4 regions of the Mesorhizobium sp. WSM4842 genome follow, and region 2 is predicted to be linked to each of the others. Evidence: predicted binding sites of a transcription regulator. Region 2 holds the regulator's gene; each other region holds the start of a gene.
What was found. Region 2 encodes HrcA, which represses chaperone genes, less so after heat shock. Its sites were predicted from a motif close to GTTAGCACTCNCNNNNNGNGAGTGCTAAC; they were not measured.
Positions count from the first base shown of each region.

Region 1: a site for HrcA is predicted at 2,447-2,475, ahead of AC0NIE_RS16360 (co-chaperone GroES). Genes of this name have one in related genera too.
Region 3: a site for HrcA is predicted at 2,664-2,692, ahead of AC0NIE_RS11000 (co-chaperone GroES). Genes of this name have one in related genera too.
Region 4: a site for HrcA is predicted at 2,364-2,392, ahead of groES (co-chaperone GroES). Genes of this name have one in related genera too.

Region 1 is NZ_CM148372.1:3,388,800-3,393,447, forward strand. It holds gene AC0NIE_RS16330 (Hsp20/alpha crystallin family protein) at 1-197, opposite strand, end outside; gene AC0NIE_RS16335 (Hsp20 family protein) at 256-720, opposite strand; gene AC0NIE_RS16340 (hypothetical protein) at 953-1,171, shown strand; gene AC0NIE_RS16345 (DUF982 domain-containing protein) at 1,338-1,595, shown strand; gene AC0NIE_RS16350 (usg protein) at 1,653-1,922, opposite strand; gene AC0NIE_RS16355 (hypothetical protein) at 1,946-2,278, opposite strand; gene AC0NIE_RS16360 (co-chaperone GroES) at 2,632-2,946, shown strand; gene groL (chaperonin GroEL) at 3,005-4,636, shown strand.
Region 2 is NZ_CM148372.1:918,401-923,048, reverse strand. It holds gene rdgB (RdgB/HAM1 family non-canonical purine NTP pyrophosphatase) at 1-148, opposite strand, end outside; gene AC0NIE_RS04305 (VOC family protein) at 148-558, opposite strand; gene rph (ribonuclease PH) at 743-1,459, opposite strand; gene hrcA (heat-inducible transcriptional repressor HrcA) at 1,594-2,709, shown strand; gene AC0NIE_RS04290 (hypothetical protein) at 2,846-3,043, shown strand; gene AC0NIE_RS04285 (LysE family translocator) at 3,250-3,867, shown strand; gene cysK (cysteine synthase A) at 4,040-4,648, shown strand, end outside.
Region 3 is NZ_CM148372.1:2,289,112-2,293,759, reverse strand. It holds gene AC0NIE_RS11020 (antibiotic biosynthesis monooxygenase family protein) at 1-32, opposite strand, end outside; gene AC0NIE_RS11015 (4a-hydroxytetrahydrobiopterin dehydratase) at 68-433, opposite strand; partial or broken gene AC0NIE_RS11010 (NADH-quinone oxidoreductase subunit D-related protein) at 483-557, opposite strand; gene groL (chaperonin GroEL) at 600-2,243, opposite strand; gene AC0NIE_RS11000 (co-chaperone GroES) at 2,294-2,608, opposite strand; gene AC0NIE_RS10995 (hypothetical protein) at 3,140-3,265, shown strand; gene AC0NIE_RS10990 (NADH-quinone oxidoreductase subunit D) at 3,548-4,648, shown strand, end outside.
Region 4 is NZ_CM148372.1:5,223,948-5,228,595, forward strand. It holds gene AC0NIE_RS25415 (bifunctional helix-turn-helix transcriptional regulator/GNAT family N-acetyltransferase) at 1-789, opposite strand, end outside; gene AC0NIE_RS25420 (hypothetical protein) at 1,148-2,212, shown strand; gene groES (co-chaperone GroES) at 2,480-2,776, shown strand; gene groL (chaperonin GroEL) at 2,839-4,491, shown strand.

The DNA.
Region 1 (4,648 bases), 2.5 Mb from region 2:
ACGCTCGGCCAGCTGCCGCGCGCCGACGAAAATCCGCTGAGCGAAGGCATGCGCGTTTCGAAGCCGCGGAACGCGTCGTCGATCAGGCGGTTCATCTCGCGATGCAACGCCATGAACGGGTCGCGCTCCTCGTCACGATAGAAGCTGGGAACCGGACTGTTCTCCCGGCCCCAGGGTATGAGATCACGAATAGCCATTGCTGTTCTCCTTTCTCGACTGGTTGCGCCAAAGGCGAACGCCAGAGATCGCCTTCGCTCAGGCGGCCTGCTTCGGCTTCTCGACCTGCCCGGCCTTCCGCGCGTCGTCGTCCTTGGCGATCGCGATGCGACGCGGCTTCATCTCCTCGGGCACTTCGCGCACGAGGTCGATCGTCAGCAGGCCGTTGTTGAGCGAGGCGCCGGTGACCGTCATGTGATCGGCAAGCTCGAAGCGCCGTGTGAACGGTCGCACCGGAAGGCCGCGATGGAGATATTCCACCTCGTCCTGTTCCTTGCGCTCGCCCGAGACGATTAGAAGGTTCGGCTCGTGGCTAATGTCGAGATCGTTCTCGGAAAAGCCGGCGACGGCGATCCTCACACGATAGGTGTTCTCGTCGCTTCGCTCGATGTCATAAGGCGGCCAGGTTTCGACTGCCTGAGGCGCGTTTTCCAGCAGGGTGAAGATACGGTCGAAACCGATGCTCGACCGATAGAGCGGGGAAAAGTCGAATGCGGTTCTCATAGCTACATCCTCCATGGAGCAACATAGTACGAGGGACGCCAAAGAGCTTGGCGCTCCCTGGGTTCTGCCGGTCCCGTTCGGCAACCGGCAATTTGGATTTGGTTATTGTCAGGCCGAAATCAAGACCCAGATTCTGTCCCGCAGCCAGATTTTTTTGTTGCCAGATTGTACTGGCAATGCCGGTTTCAACCGTCATTTGAGGGTCGCGCCGGCACGCCGCATGGAGGATATCATGACCATGACACGCGACGACATCATTTCGGTGCTGGGCCCGGTGGACGACGCCGTCATCGCCGACATCGCCTCGACCGGCGCGACGATCGAAGAGTTGCGCGAGGCCTTTGCCTGGGTCGGTGCCGATGAGGCGCTGGTCAACGAGGGCCGCCCTCTGCCGTCGGCAAGGGTGGCGACGCTGATCGGGCTTCTCGAACCGCCTGACGACGACATATAGCCGGCCGTTGCAGTCGAGGGCGGGGGCCAGGGGTTTGAGGCGGGGAGGTCTTGAAGCGTGCAGGCACACGAACCATCTCGTCCACCGGCGCCGATCGGACATCGGCTGCCTGCTGCTTATTCGAGGATGCTACTTGCTCTAAAAAAACAGAAAGAAGGAGGAAGTGATGAACGACGTCCCATTTTCCGAGCCGATCACGCTGAAGCTCCAATCCGTCGGAGAGCGCAAGGTCGCAAGCAGTTGGGAAGCCATCGAATGCATGCAGCAGTGGCCGGACCGGGCGCGCGGCCGGAACTGGCGCGCAGCCTATCGCGCCTGCCGCGACGCGCTCGACGGCTGGCGCACCGCCCGCGAGGCTCGCACGGCCTTCGTCAAGGCGGCTCGCACGGCCGGACTGCTTGTCAAGGGACGTAAATCCACCTGAACGGCCGTGGCCCGGAGCGGCGCGTACCCCCCTGCCTCACTGCAACGCAACGACGTCTCACTGCAGCGTAATAACACCGTCCACCGCCCGCCATTCGGAGGGCTGGATCAGACGGTGATGGGCGACACGCACGGAATGCAGCGGGCCTTCGATCTCACGTTCCCAATATTCGAGGAAATGCTTCAGCGTCGGGAAATCCGGAGCGATGTCGTATTCCTGCCAGATGAAGAGCTGCAGCAGGTCCCGATAGTCGGGAAGACGATAATGGATCTCCGCCGTCGTCAGGCCAAAACCCTGCATCTGGAGCTGGAACTCGTTGCTGACCATGCACGTCTCCTTTCTGTCGTAAATCAGGCGCCGACGCGGTGGGGCCCGCCGTGGCGGCTTCGGCTGGCGCCGGCGCCTTGAGATGGACCTGCGCCATCGAGTGCCTGCAGAGCGTCCATGATCTCTTCAAAGGCGATTGGAGCTTTGGCGCCGGGCGGCTTGCGCAGCGCCGGCATGGATTCGACCGCGCAGGCATCGGAGGCCCATGACGACAGGATCGCGCGCTTTTCACCGACGTCCAGCGTCGCGTCGGCCAGCACGTCCTGTGGACGATCGAAATGCCGCGCCGGATCGAGCAGCCGGCCGAGAGCGGGATCTTCCGGTGCAATCGAAATCGTTGGGGCATCGCGTTCCATCGCCATCCTCCGCGTGCAAAAACGCGTCCGCTTCCTCATCGGTTCCGGCCGGCCGGCAGGCGGTGCCGCGGTCGACGACGACGTTGGAGGGTTGCGGCGCGGTTTCAAGCCGCATCCGTCGTTTCAATCCTGGAATAGCGCCATAATTACAGTGCGCTATTACGGTGCGTTGGCACTCGACCACGGCGAGTGCTAAAATTTTTTCGACGTCCTCTTGAAAGCCTGAATCGGCAGACTAATTCGATATGCGCGTGATGCCTGAGCAGGGGTCGCGCACCGTCGCATCGGCCGTTGTACCGGTCGGCTGCGAAGGGAGGTCCAAGAAAATCTGTTTGTCCTATGAGGAGAACGACATGGCGTTCCGTCCACTGCATGACCGTATCCTGGTCCGCCGCATCGAGGTCGACGAGAAGACCGCGGGCGGCATCATCATTCCCGACACCGCCAAGGAAAAGCCGCAGGAAGGCGAGGTAATCGCCGCCGGGCCTGGGGCGCGTGACGATAGCGGCCAGCTGCAGCCGCTCGACGTCAAGGTCGGCGACCGTATCCTGTTCGGCAAATGGTCGGGCACCGAGATCAAGCTCAACGGCGAGGACCTGCTCATCATGAAGGAAAGCGACGTGCTGGGCGTGATCGAATCGACCGACAAGATGCAGAAGGCCGCCTGAGCGGGGCCTGGACAAGCAATCAGTCAACGAAAAGCTGCCTATTTGAAGGAGTTATCCAATGGCTGCCAAGGATGTGAAATTCCATACCGAAGCCCGCGAGAAGATGTTGCGCGGCGTCGATATCCTTGCCAATGCGGTGAAGGTGACGCTCGGTCCCAAGGGCCGCAACGTCATCCTCGACAAGTCGTTCGGCGCCCCGCGCATTACCAAGGACGGCGTTACCGTCGCCAAGGAAATCGAGCTTGAGGACAAGTTCGAGAACATGGGCGCGCAGATGGTGCGCGAGGTGGCGTCGAAGACAAGCGACGTCGCCGGCGACGGCACAACGACCGCGACCGTTCTGGCTCAGTCGATCGTCCAGGAAGGCGCCAAGGCGGTTGCCGCCGGCATGAATCCGATGGACCTGAAGCGCGGCATCGACAAGGCGGTCGACGCCATCGTCGCTGAACTCAAGGCCAATGCCCGCAAGGTGACCCGGAACGACGAGATCGCCCAGGTCGGCGCCATCTCGGCCAATGGGGATGCCGAGATCGGCCGATTCCTCGCCGAAGCGATGGAAAAGGTCGGCAATGAGGGCGTCATCACGGTCGAGGAGGCCAAGACCGCCGAGACCGAGCTCGAAGTGGTCGAGGGCATGCAATTCGATCGCGGCTATCTCAGCCCCTATTTCATCACCAACCAGGACAAGATGCGCGTCGAGCTCGAAGAGCCCTATGTGCTGATCCACGAGAAGAAGCTGTCCAACCTGCAGGCCATGCTTCCCGTGCTCGAAGCCGCAATGCAATCGAGCAAGCCGCTGCTGATCATCGCCGAGGATGTCGAAGGCGAGGCGCTGGCGACGCTGGTCGTCAACAAGCTGCGCGGTGGCCTGAAGGTTGCCGCCGTCAAGGCGCCGGGTTTTGGTGACCGCCGCAAGGCCATGCTGGAAGACATTGCCATCCTGACCGGCGGCACGGCAATCAGCGAGGATCTCGGCATCAAGCTCGAAAACGTCACATTGGAGATGCTCGGCCGCGCCAAGAAGGTGCTGATCGAGAAGGAGAACACCACCATCGTCGACGGTGCCGGCCGCAAGGATGAAATCCAGGCGCGCATCGGCCAGATCAAGGCGCAGATCGAGGAGACCACCTCCGATTACGACCGTGAGAAGCTGCAGGAGCGGCTGGCCAAGCTCGCCGGCGGCGTCGCCGTCATCCGCGTCGGTGGCTCGACCGAGATCGAGGTCAGGGAGCGCAAGGACCGCGTCGACGACGCCATGCACGCCACCCGCGCTGCGGTCGAGGAAGGCATACTGCCCGGCGGCGGCGTGGCGCTGCTCAGGGCGGCGAAGGCGCTCGACAATGTCGCCGTCGACAATCCCGACCAGAAGACCGGCGTCGAGATCGTGCGTCGCGCCATCGAACAGCCGGTGCGCCAGATCGCCGAGAATGCCGGCGCCGAGGGTTCGATCATCGTCGGCAAGCTGCGAGAGAAGACCGAATTCGGCTATGGCTGGAACGCCCAGACCAACGAGTTCGGCGACCTCTACGGGCAGGGCGTGATCGACCCGGCCAAGGTGGTGCGCGCCGCTCTCCAGGACGCGGCGTCGGTGGCCGGCCTGCTGGTGACCACCGAGGCGATGGTGGCCGAGAAGCCGAAGAAAGAAGGTGCCACGCCGGCGATGCCTGCCGGTGCCGGCATGGACTACTGACGCCAGGCTTCT
Region 2 (4,648 bases):
TGGTGCCGGTCTCGTCCGGCTCCGGCAGGCCGTATTCCTTGGCCGACTTCGCTTCTATGCCGAATGGCGCCATCAGATCGGCGAATTCGCGCAATTTGCCGGCATTATGGCTAGCAACGACAATTCTGTGCCCATCAAGCGAATGCATCAGAAGCCCCAGATTCTTGGTTCGGCGAATTCGATCGAATTGCCGGAAGGGTCGCGAATATAGATCGAGCGGCCGCCTTGCGGCCATTCGAACTCGCTTTCGATGGCGATTTTCTTCTGCTCAAGATGTGCCTTCCAGCGCACGATCTCGTCCGCACTCGCCGCAAAGCAGAGATGGCCGTCGCCGACAGTGCCGTGCGGCGGCACCTTCAGTCTGGCATCGGGCGCCGGCGGCACCTTGGTCGCCTCGGCGTTGAAGATGAGCAGCACGCCGTCCCCGCAACGGAAGAAAAGATGCCTGCCGTCGACCTTGCCCAGCAGATCGAGCCCGAGCACGCCGGTGTAGAAGGTTTCCGCAGCAGCGAGGTCTGTGACGTATAGTGCCGATTCCAGGATTGCAGAGGGAGTCACGAAGCACCCCCCTCTGGCCTGCCGGCCATCTCCCCCTCAAGGGGGGAGATTGGCAGCTTCTGCGTCGTCGCGCACCCTTCGATGTTGGAGATTGGCGAAGGCCGAAATGACATCCGATCTCCCCCCTTGAGGGGGAGATGGCCGGCAGGCCAGAGGGGGGCGGACAAGCTCGGCATTTTTAGGGCTACGCCACGGCCATCTGCTGCAGGCTGACCAGTCGCGCAATGCCCTTCTTGGCCAATTCCATCAGCGCCGTGAACTGCTCTTCCGAGAAAGGCTCGCCCTCGGCCGTGCCTTGGATCTCGACGATGCCGCCCTTGCCGGTCATGACGAAGTTGGCGTCGGTGCCGGCCGAGGAGTCTTCGAGATAATCGAGGTCGATGACCGGCTGGCCGTCATGGATGCCGCAGGAGATAGCCGCGACATGGTCCTTCAGCACCTTGGCGACGCTGGCCATCTGCCGGGCTTCCATCCAGCGCAGGCAGTCATGGAGCGCCACCCAGCCGCCGGTGATCGACGCGGTGCGCGTGCCGCCATCGGCCTGGATCACGTCGCAGTCGACGGTGATCTGCTGCTCGCCGAGCGCCTGCAGATCGACCACGGCGCGCAGCGAACGGCCGATCAGCCGCTGGATTTCGAGTGTGCGGCCGCCTTGCTTGCCGGCCGAAGCTTCGCGGCGCATGCGCTCGCCGGTCGAGCGCGGCAGCATGCCGTATTCCGCCGTCACCCAGCCCTTTCCGGAATTGCGCATCCAGCCCGGCACTTTTTCCTCGAGGCTGGCCGTGCACAGCACATGGGTGTCGCCGAACTTCACCAGGCACGAACCTTCCGCGTGCTTGGAGACGCCGCGCTCGAAGGAGATGGCGCGCATTTCGTCGAATTGGCGTTTAGAAGGGCGCATTCAGGCTTTTTTCCTATCTTTTTCGGAATCGTGGCCGGCTTGTAGCCGCATGGGGCGCAGGGCGCAAAGGAAAATGGCCGGTTGCGCGGGTGTGGCCGAAGTCTATATCTTTGGGCCGGAGGTATTTGGCTCGAATGACCAAGGCAGTCGATCCCGGTTCCCAGTCGGCGGCAGTGCTCCAGTCGCCCGCGCTTCAATCGCCCGCACTCCAGTCGCTCGACATGCGCTCGCGCGACATCTTTCGGCGCATTGTCGATTCTTATCTGAAGGACGGCGAGCCGGTCGGCTCACGCAGCCTGTCGCGTATCCTGCCGTCGTCGCTGTCGCCCGCCACCATCCGCAACGTGATGAGCGATCTCGAGCATCTCGGCCTGATTTATGCGCCGCATATCTCGGCCGGCCGATTGCCGACCCAGGCCGGCCTGCGCTTCTTCGTCGATGCTTTTATGGAGCTTGGCGACCTCTCCGACGAGGAGCGCCGCACCATCGAGGCGCAGGTACGCGCCTCCGGCTCGGGCGCGACGCTGGAACATCTGCTCACCGAAGCCAGCCAGATGCTGTCCGGGATGTCGCGCGGCGCCGGCCTCGTGCTTGCCGCCAAGAACGAGGTGCCGCTAAAGCACATCGAGTTCATCCAGCTCGAGCCGAACAAGGCGCTGGCCGTGCTGGTGTCGCAGAACGGCGACGTCGAAAATCGCGTCGTCGACCTGCCCGCCGGCATCACCGTCTCGCAATTGCATGAAGCGTCAAACTTCCTCAATGCCCATATCCGTGGCCGCACGCTGGCCGAGGCGCGGATCGAGATCGCCCGCATCAAGGAAGAGACCAAGGCCGCCCTCGACACGCTGTCTCAGGATCTGGTCGAGAAGGGCCTTGCGGTCTGGGCAGGCGCCGAGAGCGGCCTGCCGGCGCGTCTCATCGTGCGCGGCCGCGCCAACCTGCTGGAAAATGTCACCGCGCAGGCCGACATCGAGCTCCTGCGGCATTTGTTTGAGGATCTGGAGACGCAGGACGGGCTGATCCAGCTTCTCGACCTTGCCGAGGAAGGCTCCGGTGTGCGCATCTTCATCGGCTCGGAAAACAAGCTGTTTTCGCTGTCCGGCTCGTCGCTGGTCGTGGCGCCCTATCGCGACAAGGACGCCCGCGTCATCGGCGCGCTCGGCGTCATCGGCCCGACCCGGCTGAACTACGCCCGCATCGTGCCGATGGTCGACTATACCGCGCAGCTTATTTCCCGCATGCTGCGGTAATGCATGTCGCCCAAAAGCCTGCCCTCGGTTGAGCAGCGGTTTTGGAATAACGACATGCATGAAAACAAGAAAGCAAAGCGAGTCGCAGGAACCCCTCAACCGCGACGCGCTTTGGGTGGACCTCAAGGAGAAAAAAATGGCGCTGGAATCATTCAAGGCTCAGATCAGCCTGTTGCTCGAGCAGATGATCAACCAGCCTGAGGATCAGCATGAAGTGCAGGAGCAGCTGCGCGAAAAGCTGAGGGAAATGCGCGCCATGGGCCTGCCGTTGCCGGCCGATCTCGTCGCGCTCGAAAAGCGTCTGGATGATGATTTTTACGCGGCCGGAAACTGAGCCCGAAAGACAAACGGTCGATTGCTTCAACTCTCCGTGTGCTGGACCGGTCAAAGCGGAACTTGATCGGTGGGTTCGCCTGGCCGGCGGCGCTGGTGCAATCGAATCCGACTCTCAGGGAGTACACGCCTGCCCGCCTTTGTGCGACAAGGTCAGTCTTAAAAGGTCGATTCCGATTTTCGGGGTCATGCGCTAAGGCCGAAACCATGACCCTCACCGGATTCCTCGCTTATAGCGTGGCCCTCGGTATCGCCGCCGCCATCCCTGGCCCGGGGCTGACCGCGCTTATTGCGCGTGCGCTCGGGTCCGGCTTTCGCTCGGCGCTCGCCATGTCCTTCGGACTGATGCTCGGCGATCTCGCCTATCTCACCGCCGTGGTGCTCGGCCTCGCTCTCGTCGCGCAGACCTTCGGCATGGCCTTCCTGGCGATCAAATGGCTGGGCGTCGCCTATCTCGCCTTCCTTGGCTGGCGCTTCTGGACGAGCGGCATCACGTCCGAAACGGTGGAGGCGAAGAAGGGCAGGGGCGGGTTGGTGTCCAGCTTTATTGCGGGCCTCGCCGTCACGCTCGGCAATCCGAAGACCATGATCTTCTATCTCGCCATCACGCCGACCATCGTTGATCTGAAGACCATCACACTCGCCGACTACGGCATCCTCGTGGCGCTCACGCTCGTCGTGCTCCTGGTGGTGCTGGTGCCCTATCTGGTGCTGGCGGCCAAAGCGCGCGGGTTCCTGAAGTCGCCGCGCGCGCTGAGGGCGCTGAACCGCACCGCCGCCGGTTTCATGGCCGGCGCGGCGGCTGCGATCGCCGCCCGGCAATAGGCCACTTTGGCCTCGGCTGGAATGCTTTTCCGGGGCGAGTGTGTTTTCAGCATGCGACCCACTCGGATATTTTCAAACGGCAGACTATCTTGCGCGGCCGAAGGCTTTATCCTGCCTGGTCGAGACTTAGCTGCCTGACTCTTGCCCGCCTAACTCTTGGGAGCGAAACCAAATGAACAAGCCCGCCACCACCGCGCATGTTCCCGGCCGCGGCCGCATCTACAATTCGATCACCGAGACGATCGGCGACACGCCGCTGGTGCGGCTCGACAAGTTCGCCAATGAAAAAGGCGTCGTTGCCAATCTGCTGGCCAAGCTCGAATTCTTCAATCCGATCGCCTCGGTCAAGGATCGCATCGGCGTCTCGATGATCGAGGCGCTTGAGGCATCGGGCAGGATTGCGCCCGGCAGGACCACGCTGATCGAGCCGACCTCTGGCAACACCGGCATCGCGCTCGCCTTCGCCGCCGCCGCCAAGGGCTACAAACTGATCCTGACCATGCCGGAAACCATGTCGGTCGAGCGTCGCAAGATGCTGGCGCTGCTCGGCGCTGAGCTGGTGCTGACCGAAGGGCCGAAAGGCATGAAGGGCGCCATCGCCAAGGCTGACGAGCTGGCCGCGACGCTGCCCGACGCCATCATTCCGCAGCAGTTCGAGAATCCGGCCAATCCGGAAATCCACCGCCGCACCACGGCCGAGGAAATCTGGAACGACACCCAAGGCGAAGTCGACATCTTCGTCGCCGGCATCGGCACCGGCGGCACCATCACCGGCGTCGGC
Region 3 (4,648 bases), 1.4 Mb from region 2:
ACGTGCTGGTTGTCGGCTCGGATCTGTGTCATAGGGACCTCGCTAGATTGGCGATGGATTTGCCGTGTCACTGCTGGCGGTCGAGGGGCCGTCCCGAGCGATCGAACACCCGATCGATCTTGCTCGCCATGATGAAATCGTTCTCGTGCAGTCCTTTTATCTTCTTAGTGCTCAGGGAAACCGTCACATAACCCCAACCGAAGCTGATGTCGGGGTGATGGCTTTCGGTTTCGGCGAGCTCACCGATTTCCTGAACAAGGGCGAGCGCGTCCCGGAAATTGCGGCATCGAAAGCTCCGTTGGATGCGGTGGGCATCGTCACCCAGCTCCCAATCGGGAACCTGTGCCCGGAAGCGTTGGGCTTCATCACGCGTGAGCGGCGGGACGCCGCCGCGACAAGGCGTACATGTTTTCTCGGCAAGAGTGTCGGTCATGTTCTTGTCTCCAAGACCATTTCTAGCAGCAAATACGACAGCGACGAGCCTATCGATCGATCTCCCCGAACACGATGTCGAGCGAACCGATGATCGCCGAGATATCGGCTCGCATGTGCCCGCGTCGCTGGCCTTCCGTCGTCCTGGCTATAGTCTCAGGCGCCGCTCAGTAGTCCATTCCGCCCATTCCGCCCATACCTCCTGCGCCACCCATAGCGGGCGAAACCTTCTGCGGAATGTCCGCGATCATTGCTTCAGCGGTGATCAGGAGCGCGGCAATCGAGCCGGCATCCTGCAGGGCCGTCCGAACGACCTTGGCAGGGTCGACGATACCGGCCTTGATCATGTCGACATAGACTTCGTTCTGGGCGTCGAAGCCCTGATTGTGATCCTTGCTGTCGGAGAGCTTGCCGACGACGATCGAACCTTCAACGCCGGAATTCTCGGCAATCTGGCGGATCGGCGCTTCAAGTGCTCTCAGCACAATCGAAATACCTGCCGTCATGTCAGCATTCGCGCCAGTAAGCTCAGTCAAAGCTGCCTTGGCGCGCAAAAGCGCAACACCGCCGCCGGCAACGATGCCTTCTTCCACGGCTGCACGAGTGGCGTTCAGCGCATCATCGATGCGGTCCTTCTTTTCCTTGACTTCCGTCTCGGTCGCGCCGCCGACGCGAATGACAGCAACGCCGCCAGCCAGCTTCGCCAGCCGCTCCTGGAGTTTCTCCTTGTCGTAATCCGAGGTCGTTTCCTCGATCTGCAACTTGATCTGCTGGACGCGCGCCTGGATGGTGGCTTTCTCGCCGGCGCCGTCGATGATCGTCGTCGTATCCTTCTCGATGAGCACGCGCTTAGCCCGCCCGAGCATGTCGATCGTGACGTTCTCGAGTTTGATGCCGAGATCCTCGGAAATCATCTGGCCGGCGGTGAGCACGGCAATGTCTTCCAGCATCGCCTTGCGCCGGTCACCGAAGCCTGGCGCCTTGACGGCTGCGACCTTGAGACCGCCGCGCAGCTTGTTGACGACCAGCGTCGCCAGCGCCTCGCCTTCGACGTCTTCCGAGATGATCAGCAGCGGCTTACCGCTTTGCACCACAGCTTCGAGGATCGGCAGCAACGCCTGCAAATTGCCGAGCTTCTTCTCATGGATGAGAACGTAAGGGTCCTCCAGCTCCGCGCGCATCTTCTCGGCATTGGTGACGAAATAGGGCGAGAGATAGCCACGGTCGAACTGCATGCCTTCGACGACATCGAGTTCGGTTTCGGCTGTCTTGGCTTCTTCGACGGTGATCACGCCCTCATTGCCGACCTTGTTCATCGCCTTGGCGATCATGGCGCCGACCGACGCGTCGCCATTGGCGGCGATCGTACCAACCTGGGCGATCTCGTCCGAAGATTTGACTTTCCTGGCCCTGGCTTGAATGTCCTTCACCACAGCAGCCACAGCAAGGTCGATGCCGCGCTTGAGATCCATCGGGTTCATGCCCGCGGCAACGAATTTGGCACCTTCGCGCAGGATGGAAGCGGCCAGCACCGTGGCTGTCGTCGTGCCGTCGCCGGCGAAGTCGTTGGTCTTCGAGGCCACTTCGCGCACCATCTGGGCCCCCATGTTCTCGAACTTGTCGGCAAGCTCGATTTCCTTGGCGACGGCGACACCATCCTTGGTGATGCGCGGCGCGCCATAGGCCTTGTCGATGACGACATTGCGGCCTTTGGGGCCGAGCGTCACCTTGACGGCGTTGTTCAGAATTTCGACGCCGCGAAGCATCCGGTCGCGGGCATCGGTAGCGAATTTGATTTCCTTGGCAGACATGATTTTACGTCCAGTTCAGTCTAGAAATTAGCAGAGCGCAAATCGCCCGGTCAGGCGGCTTTCTTGGCCGCTTTGGCCTTCTCGACGATGCCCATAATGTCGCTCTCCTTCATGATCAGGAGATCCTCGCCGTCGATCTTGACCTCGGTGCCGGACCATTTGCCGAACAGGATGAAGTCGCCGGCCTTGACGTCGAGCGCGATCAGCTTGCCGCTTTCGTCACGTGAGCCTGGGCCGACGGCGATCACTTCGCCTTCCTGAGGCTTTTCCTTGGCGGTGTCGGGAATGATGATTCCGCCCTTGGATTTGTTGTCGCCTTCAGCGCGCCGAATGACGACGCGGTCGTGGAGTGGTCGGAATTTCATTGGGGGTTCTTTCTGCCGCCGCACATAGAGCGACTGCAACACTTAACATAGCCCCTTTGGCACTCGAATGATAGGAGTGCCAAATTTTTAATTCCTCAAACCGAAAATATTTGAAATGTGAATCAGTCGTTGTTACCGGCGCTTTTGGCCGTCCGAAAAGCGGAGCAATAAGCAATTTTATTGTAAGTCATCCCTCTTAATTTTGCCGACAACAGACTATATTAATCCGCAATTACGAACCAAACCTATTGAGCCTTGATTGAATGTGCATCGAGACATATATATAGATCGCGTGGATTTGGCCGATTTGGCTTTCGCGGTCCCGATCGACATAGGTCCGCGACCTTCGACCATGAAGCACCGAATTTTCGACAGCGAATGTATAGCGCTTATTCGGCGCGCATGTCGCTCTGTTCGAGCCTTTGAACCACGGCGTTCACCACGGATGAACTGGCAGCATTGGGATCTTTCCGGTTCGGATGGAAAAGATGCAGGAGGGGCGTCGGCGTGCTCCTGCGGAAAGCGGCACCCATGGCCAGTCGCACCACGCAGACCGTCGTTCACTTTTCATCCGCGTTCCGGCTGCCGGGTTTTGAGGCGCCGCAACCTGCCGGAGACTACCGCGTCGATCACGACGAGGAATCGATTGAGGGATAATCATGACCGCACCATCCCTCATGCAACGCAGCCGTCCGATCCGGCGCGACACCACAAAGCATCTCTTTACGATCGGGCGGGCCGTCCGGCAGAAGGGTGGGTTCGGAACGTTGCCCAGGTTCGGGGACATCTATCGGATCACCGGCACGCTGCCGCCTAGGGAAATTGATGCGTCGCCGCGGGCAGCGTCGGCGCTGGCGGCGAACGGGCTTAATTCCTCGCAGGTTGTCGCTGCCAACGTTGATGGCGATGGCACCCTGACGCTATCGCGGGAGAACCGTCATGATCGAGGCCGCAATTCGCAACTTCACCATCAATTTCGGACCGCAGCATCCGGCCGCGCATGGTGTCTTGCGGCTCGTGCTTGAACTCGATGGCGAGGTCGTCAAGCGCGTCGATCCGCATATCGGCCTGCTCCATCGCGGGACCGAGAAGCTCATAGAGCACAAGAACTATCTGCAGGCCCTGCCCTATTTCGACCGGCTCGACTACGTCGCGCCGATGAATCAGGAGCATGCATTCTGCCTCGCCGCCGAGAAGCTGCTTGAAATATCGGTTCCGCGGCGCGGACAGCTCATCCGTGTCCTTTTTTGCGAAATCGGCCGGCTTCTGTCGCACCTCCTCAATGTGACGACGCAAGCCATGGATATCGGTGCACTCACCCCGCCGCTCTGGGGTTTTGCCGAGCGCGAGAAGCTGATGGTGTTCTACGAGCGCGCTTCCGGCGCCCGCATGCACGCGAATTATTTCCGGGTCGGCGGCGTGCATCAGGATCTGCCTCCGAAACTTCTGGACGACATCTGGGATTTCTGTGACCCGTTCCTCAAGGTCTGCGACAATCTCGAAGTGCTGCTCACCGACAACCGTATCTTCAAGCAGCGCAACGTCGATATAGGCGTGATCAGCCTCGACGATGCCTGGGCTTGGGGCTTCTCAGGCGTGATGGTGCGCGGATCGGGCGCCGCTTGGGATTTGCGCAAGGCGCAACCCTACGAATGCTATCCTGAGATGGATTTTGATATTCCTGTCGGCAAGAACGGGGACTGCTATGACCGCTATCTCGTCCGCATGGAGGAAATGCGTCAATCGGTTCGGATCATGAAGCAATGTCTGGAAAAGCTGCGTTCACCGGAAGGCCGGGGGCCGGTGGCGATTCCAAATCAAAAGATCACGCCACCGTCGCGTGCCGAGATGAAACGCTCGATGGAAGCGACGATCCATCATTTCAAACTTTACACGGAAGGGCATCGCGTGCCCGCCGGAGAGGTATACGCTGCGGTCGAAGCACCGAAGGGTGAGTTCGGCGTTTATCTGATTTCCGATGGCAGCAATGTTCCGTACCGGTGCAAGATCCGCGCACCCTCCTTCGCCCATCTGCAGGCA
Region 4 (4,648 bases), 2.9 Mb from region 2:
GCCCTTGGCACGGGCAAAGCCGATGCATTCCTCGACCAGCCGCCTGCCGATGCCGAGACCGCGCGCCGAGGGTTCGACATAGAGCAGGCGCAGCTTCGCCACCGCGTCCGACTGGCGCACGACAAAGACCGAGCCGACGACATCCCCTTCCCGCTCGGCGATCCAACTGCGTTCCCATTTCGGATCGAAGGATGTGACGAAGGCGCCGAGGATTTCGGCGACCAGCGCCTCGTAGGTTTCGTCCCAGCCATATTCCTGCGCGTAGAGTAGGCCCTGGCGATGGATGATCCAGCCGATGTCGCCGACCTGCAAAGGCCGCAGCATGTAGGGGACCTTGGGCTCCGTGCCATCGCCCAGCAGGCGCTGCACCGTCTGCATCGCCTTGACCAGCCTGTCCTGTTCTTGAGCGGGAAGCCGGTCGAGCAAGGCCGCGACCTGATCGTGCGAACCCTGGTTCAGCGGCGCGAAGGCCGCCCTTCCCGCCGGCGTCAGCGCGATCGACGAGCGCCGCGCATCGGCTTGCGTCGCGGCGCGCTCGACCAGGCCGCGCTCCTCGAACTTTTTCAACAACCGGCTGAGATAGCCGGGGTCGAGACCGAGATGGCGCGCAAGATCGGTGGCGGTCAGGCCATCGCGATGCGCCAGTTCGTAAAGCACCCGAGCCTCAGTCAGCGAGAAGGCGCTGTTCAGCAGTCCTTCGTCGAGCAGGCCGATCTGGCGGGTGTAGAAGCGGTTGAAGCCCCGCACCGCATCGATCCGCCCCTTGCCGGGTTGATGATGAATCGTCATGGCATCCTCCTGCCCGCACAAGATCAACCACTTATTTGACTCAGTCAAGTATCTGTTCGAAGCAGGGCATTGTCCAATTCGGCGGATGAGCCTTCGAACGACTTATTGCTTCGCGACACTTGGCATGCTCAGTTTCGACGAAGTGCGCGTCGGGCGAGCGGCTCCTATCCGCTGGCGCGGATGCTCACTTTGGTGCTTGGTTCGCAGGGGGCGCTGAGGAGAAGAGCATAGACACGTTCGCACGACCCGGAGATCTTGAATTTAGCTTCATCGGGTGAGGCGATCCAATCGCAAAGATCATCGTGTCCGCGCATTCCGGATTGTTGGAACTGCGCTGGCCAGTAACACGGGCGTGGTAATGAAGAATTTTTTGGTGACATTACTGCTAATATTTGCAGTCCAGTCGTGCTTTTTACCTGCCTCAGTCGGCGCCGAAGGGCTTCCAACTAAGGTGCCCTTAATCAAATTGGAGTACCCGGGAAAGCCAAAGAACATTCGCATGCTCTATGTGAAAATTCTTTCTTTGGGCAATCGCACAGTCAACCAACCGTTGCTGCTCGATACCGGATCGAGCGGAATGACGATCGATTGCGAATCGGTGCTGCCCGCCGAGACCTGTTCAGACACGGGAATAAAGATTACGCAGGATCAGCAGATAGACGGGATAATGGTGACCACCAAAGAAGCAGTTATGAACTATGGAACCTACGATGAGTACGGCAACGTTGCCTACGCTCGCGTGACTTTTGGTTCGCCGGACTCTCCGGTCTCCACCGAGACCTCAATCCCATTCCTCATCCGTTACAAAAAAGTCAGGCGCAGTACTGGAGAAATCGTTGGTGGCCCGCTTTGGCCCAAGGGCATTTTCGGCATCTCTCCCGTTGGCGGAGGCGGACCAGACCGGATGATCAAGTCCCCGATGGCGTTTGTGAGCGTCAGGCCCGGCCTCCACAGGGGCTATTACCTCTCTCCGATCGGCGCCAAGTGGAAAGTCTGCACTAACGAGAACGGCAACTGTCCGCAGGTGGAGGCGCTCCATATCGGCGTGCCGGAAGGGGTTAAAAAGGACTTCAGGGTGCAAAAGTGGAAACAGGCCAGTTGGCGATACAATTTTCCCACTCTCGACTCCTGTCTCTCATGGGGATCTGAACCGATTTGCCGGCCAACGCTCTACGACACAAGCAACTCAACGATTATGGTCGTAACCGATGCCTCGAAGCCTCGCACGTCATTGAAGACCGGCACGAAGGTCTTGGTAAAAACTGACGGCCAGGAGGATTGGAACTTCACGACCACATACAATCCTGAGGTAGAGATCGTTCCTGGGCTCGAGCACAACATTGTCGGCATCCGATATTTCGAGAAGAACAGCCTGCTGCTTGATTTTGAAACTCGGGAGATCGGCTTGCGCCTCGGACACTGATTCCGTTCCAACTGTTAGTAAGATTTCGACCAGATCTCTGATAGCAACTGAGATTTTCCACAATCGCGTTGCGGGATGGAAATAATTTCGCGCGGCGGTACCCTCTCTCTCGCCTTGACTCTCGCCAGCCATCGGCTTATCTCACCGCCACGTTAGCACTCGCCACTGGTGAGTGCTAAGCGTAGGTCCGGCGTCGCCGGGCTTATAGGTTGTCCGGCGCCGCCGGACGGAGGAACTGTTCTCACCATTCTCATCGAGGAATAAAAAATGGCAAAGTCGAAGTTCCGCCCGCTTCATGACCGCGTGGTCGTACGCCGGGTTGAATCCGAATCCAAGACTGCCGGCGGGATCATCATCCCGGATACGGCGAAGGAAAAGCCGCAGGAAGGCGAGATCATCGCCGTCGGTTCCGGCGCCCGCGACGAAGCCGGCAAGCTCGTCCCGCTGGACGTCAAGGCCGGCGACCGCATCCTGTTCGGCAAGTGGTCGGGCACCGAAGTCAAGCTCAATGGCGAAGACCTTCTGATCATGAAGGAATCCGACATCATGGGCATCATCGGCTGAATATCGGCCTCACCGTCACTTAAATCTTCGGGCTCAATTCAAGCCCCTGCCAGGAGCTAAAAATGGCTGCCAAAGACGTAAAATTTTCTCGCGATGCCCGTGAGCGCATGCTGCGCGGCGTCAACATCCTCGCCGACGCGGTGAAGGTCACGCTCGGCCCCAAGGGCCGCAACGTCGTCATCGACAAGTCGTTCGGCGCACCGCGCATCACCAAGGACGGCGTCACCGTCGCCAAGGAAATCGAGCTTGAAGACAAGTTCGAGAACATGGGCGCGCAGATGGTCCGCGAAGTTGCTTCGAAGACCAACGACATCGCCGGCGACGGCACCACGACCGCGACCGTTCTGGCGCAGTCGATCGTCCAGGAAGGCCACAAGTCGGTTGCCGCCGGCATGAACCCGATGGACCTGAAGCGTGGCATCGACCTCGCGGTGAGCGACGTCGTCGCGACGCTGATCAAGAACGCCAAGAAGATCAAGACCTCGGAAGAGGTTGCCCAGGTCGGCACCATCGCCGGCAATGGCGATGCTTCGGTCGGCTCGATGATCGCCGAAGCGATGCAGAAGGTCGGCAATGAGGGCGTCATCACGGTCGAGGAAGCCAAGACCGCCGAGACCGAACTCGAAGTCGTCGAAGGCATGCAGTTCGACCGCGGCTATCTCTCGCCCTACTTCGTCACCAACGCCGACAAGATGGTTGCGGATCTGGAAGACGCCTACATCCTTCTCCATGAGAAGAAGCTTTCCAACCTGCAGGCCATGCTGCCGATCCTCGAGGCTGTCGTCCAGACCTCGAAGCCGCTGGTCATCATTTCGGAAGACGTCGAAGGCGAGGCTCTGGCCACGCTGGTCGTCAACAAGCTGCGTGGCGGCCTGAAGATCGCCGCCGTCAAGGCGCCGGGCTTCGGTGATCGCCGCAAGGCCATGCTGGAAGACATCGCCATCCTCACCGGTGGCCAGGTCATTTCCGAAGACCTCGGCATCAAGCTCGAGAATGTCGGCCTCAACATGCTCGGCCGCGCCAAGAAGGTGTCGATCTCCAAGGAGAACACCACCATCGTCGATGGCGCCGGCAAGAAGGCCGAGATCCAGGGCCGCGTCGCCCAGATCAAGCAGCAGATCGAGGAGACCACCTCGGACTACGACAAGGAGAAGCTGCAGGAACGTCTCGCCAAGCTGGCAGGCGGCGTTGCCGTCATCCGCGTCGGCGGTGCGACCGAGATCGAAGTCAAGGAAAAGAAGGACCGCGTCGATGACGCCCTCAACGCGACCCGTGCGGCCGTCGAAGAAGGCATCGTTCCCGGCGGCGGCGTCGCACTCCTGCGCGCTTCGCTGAGCATCAAGGCTGTCGGCGCCAACTCCGACCAGACCGCAGGCATCAGCATCGTGCGTCGCGCGCTGCAGGCTCCGGCCCGCCAGATCGCGGCCAACGCCGGTGCGGAAGCATCGATCGTTGCCGGCAAGATCCTCGAGAACAAGGGCCCGACCTTCGGCTTCAACGCCCAGACCGGCGAATATGGCGACATGATCGCCATGGGTATCGTCGATCCGGTCAAGGTCGTGCGCACGGCTCTCCAGGACGCGGCCTCGGTCGCCGGCCTGCTGGTCACCACCGAAGCCATGATCGCGGAGGCTCCGAAGAAGGAGTCGGCTGGCGGCGGCATGCCTGGCGGCATGGGCGGCGGCATGGGCGGCATGGGCGGCATGGATTTCTAACGAAATCCATCAGCACGCCCATGAACTGATAATGCTCAAGCCCGCTTGCGGGCTTGAGTGGCGGCATGGATTTCTAATCCAGCTCATCAGCCTTCTGATATGGAAAGGGCGGCCGAGAGGTCGCCCTTTTGAATATTGACCAATGGCTTTCCAGGAA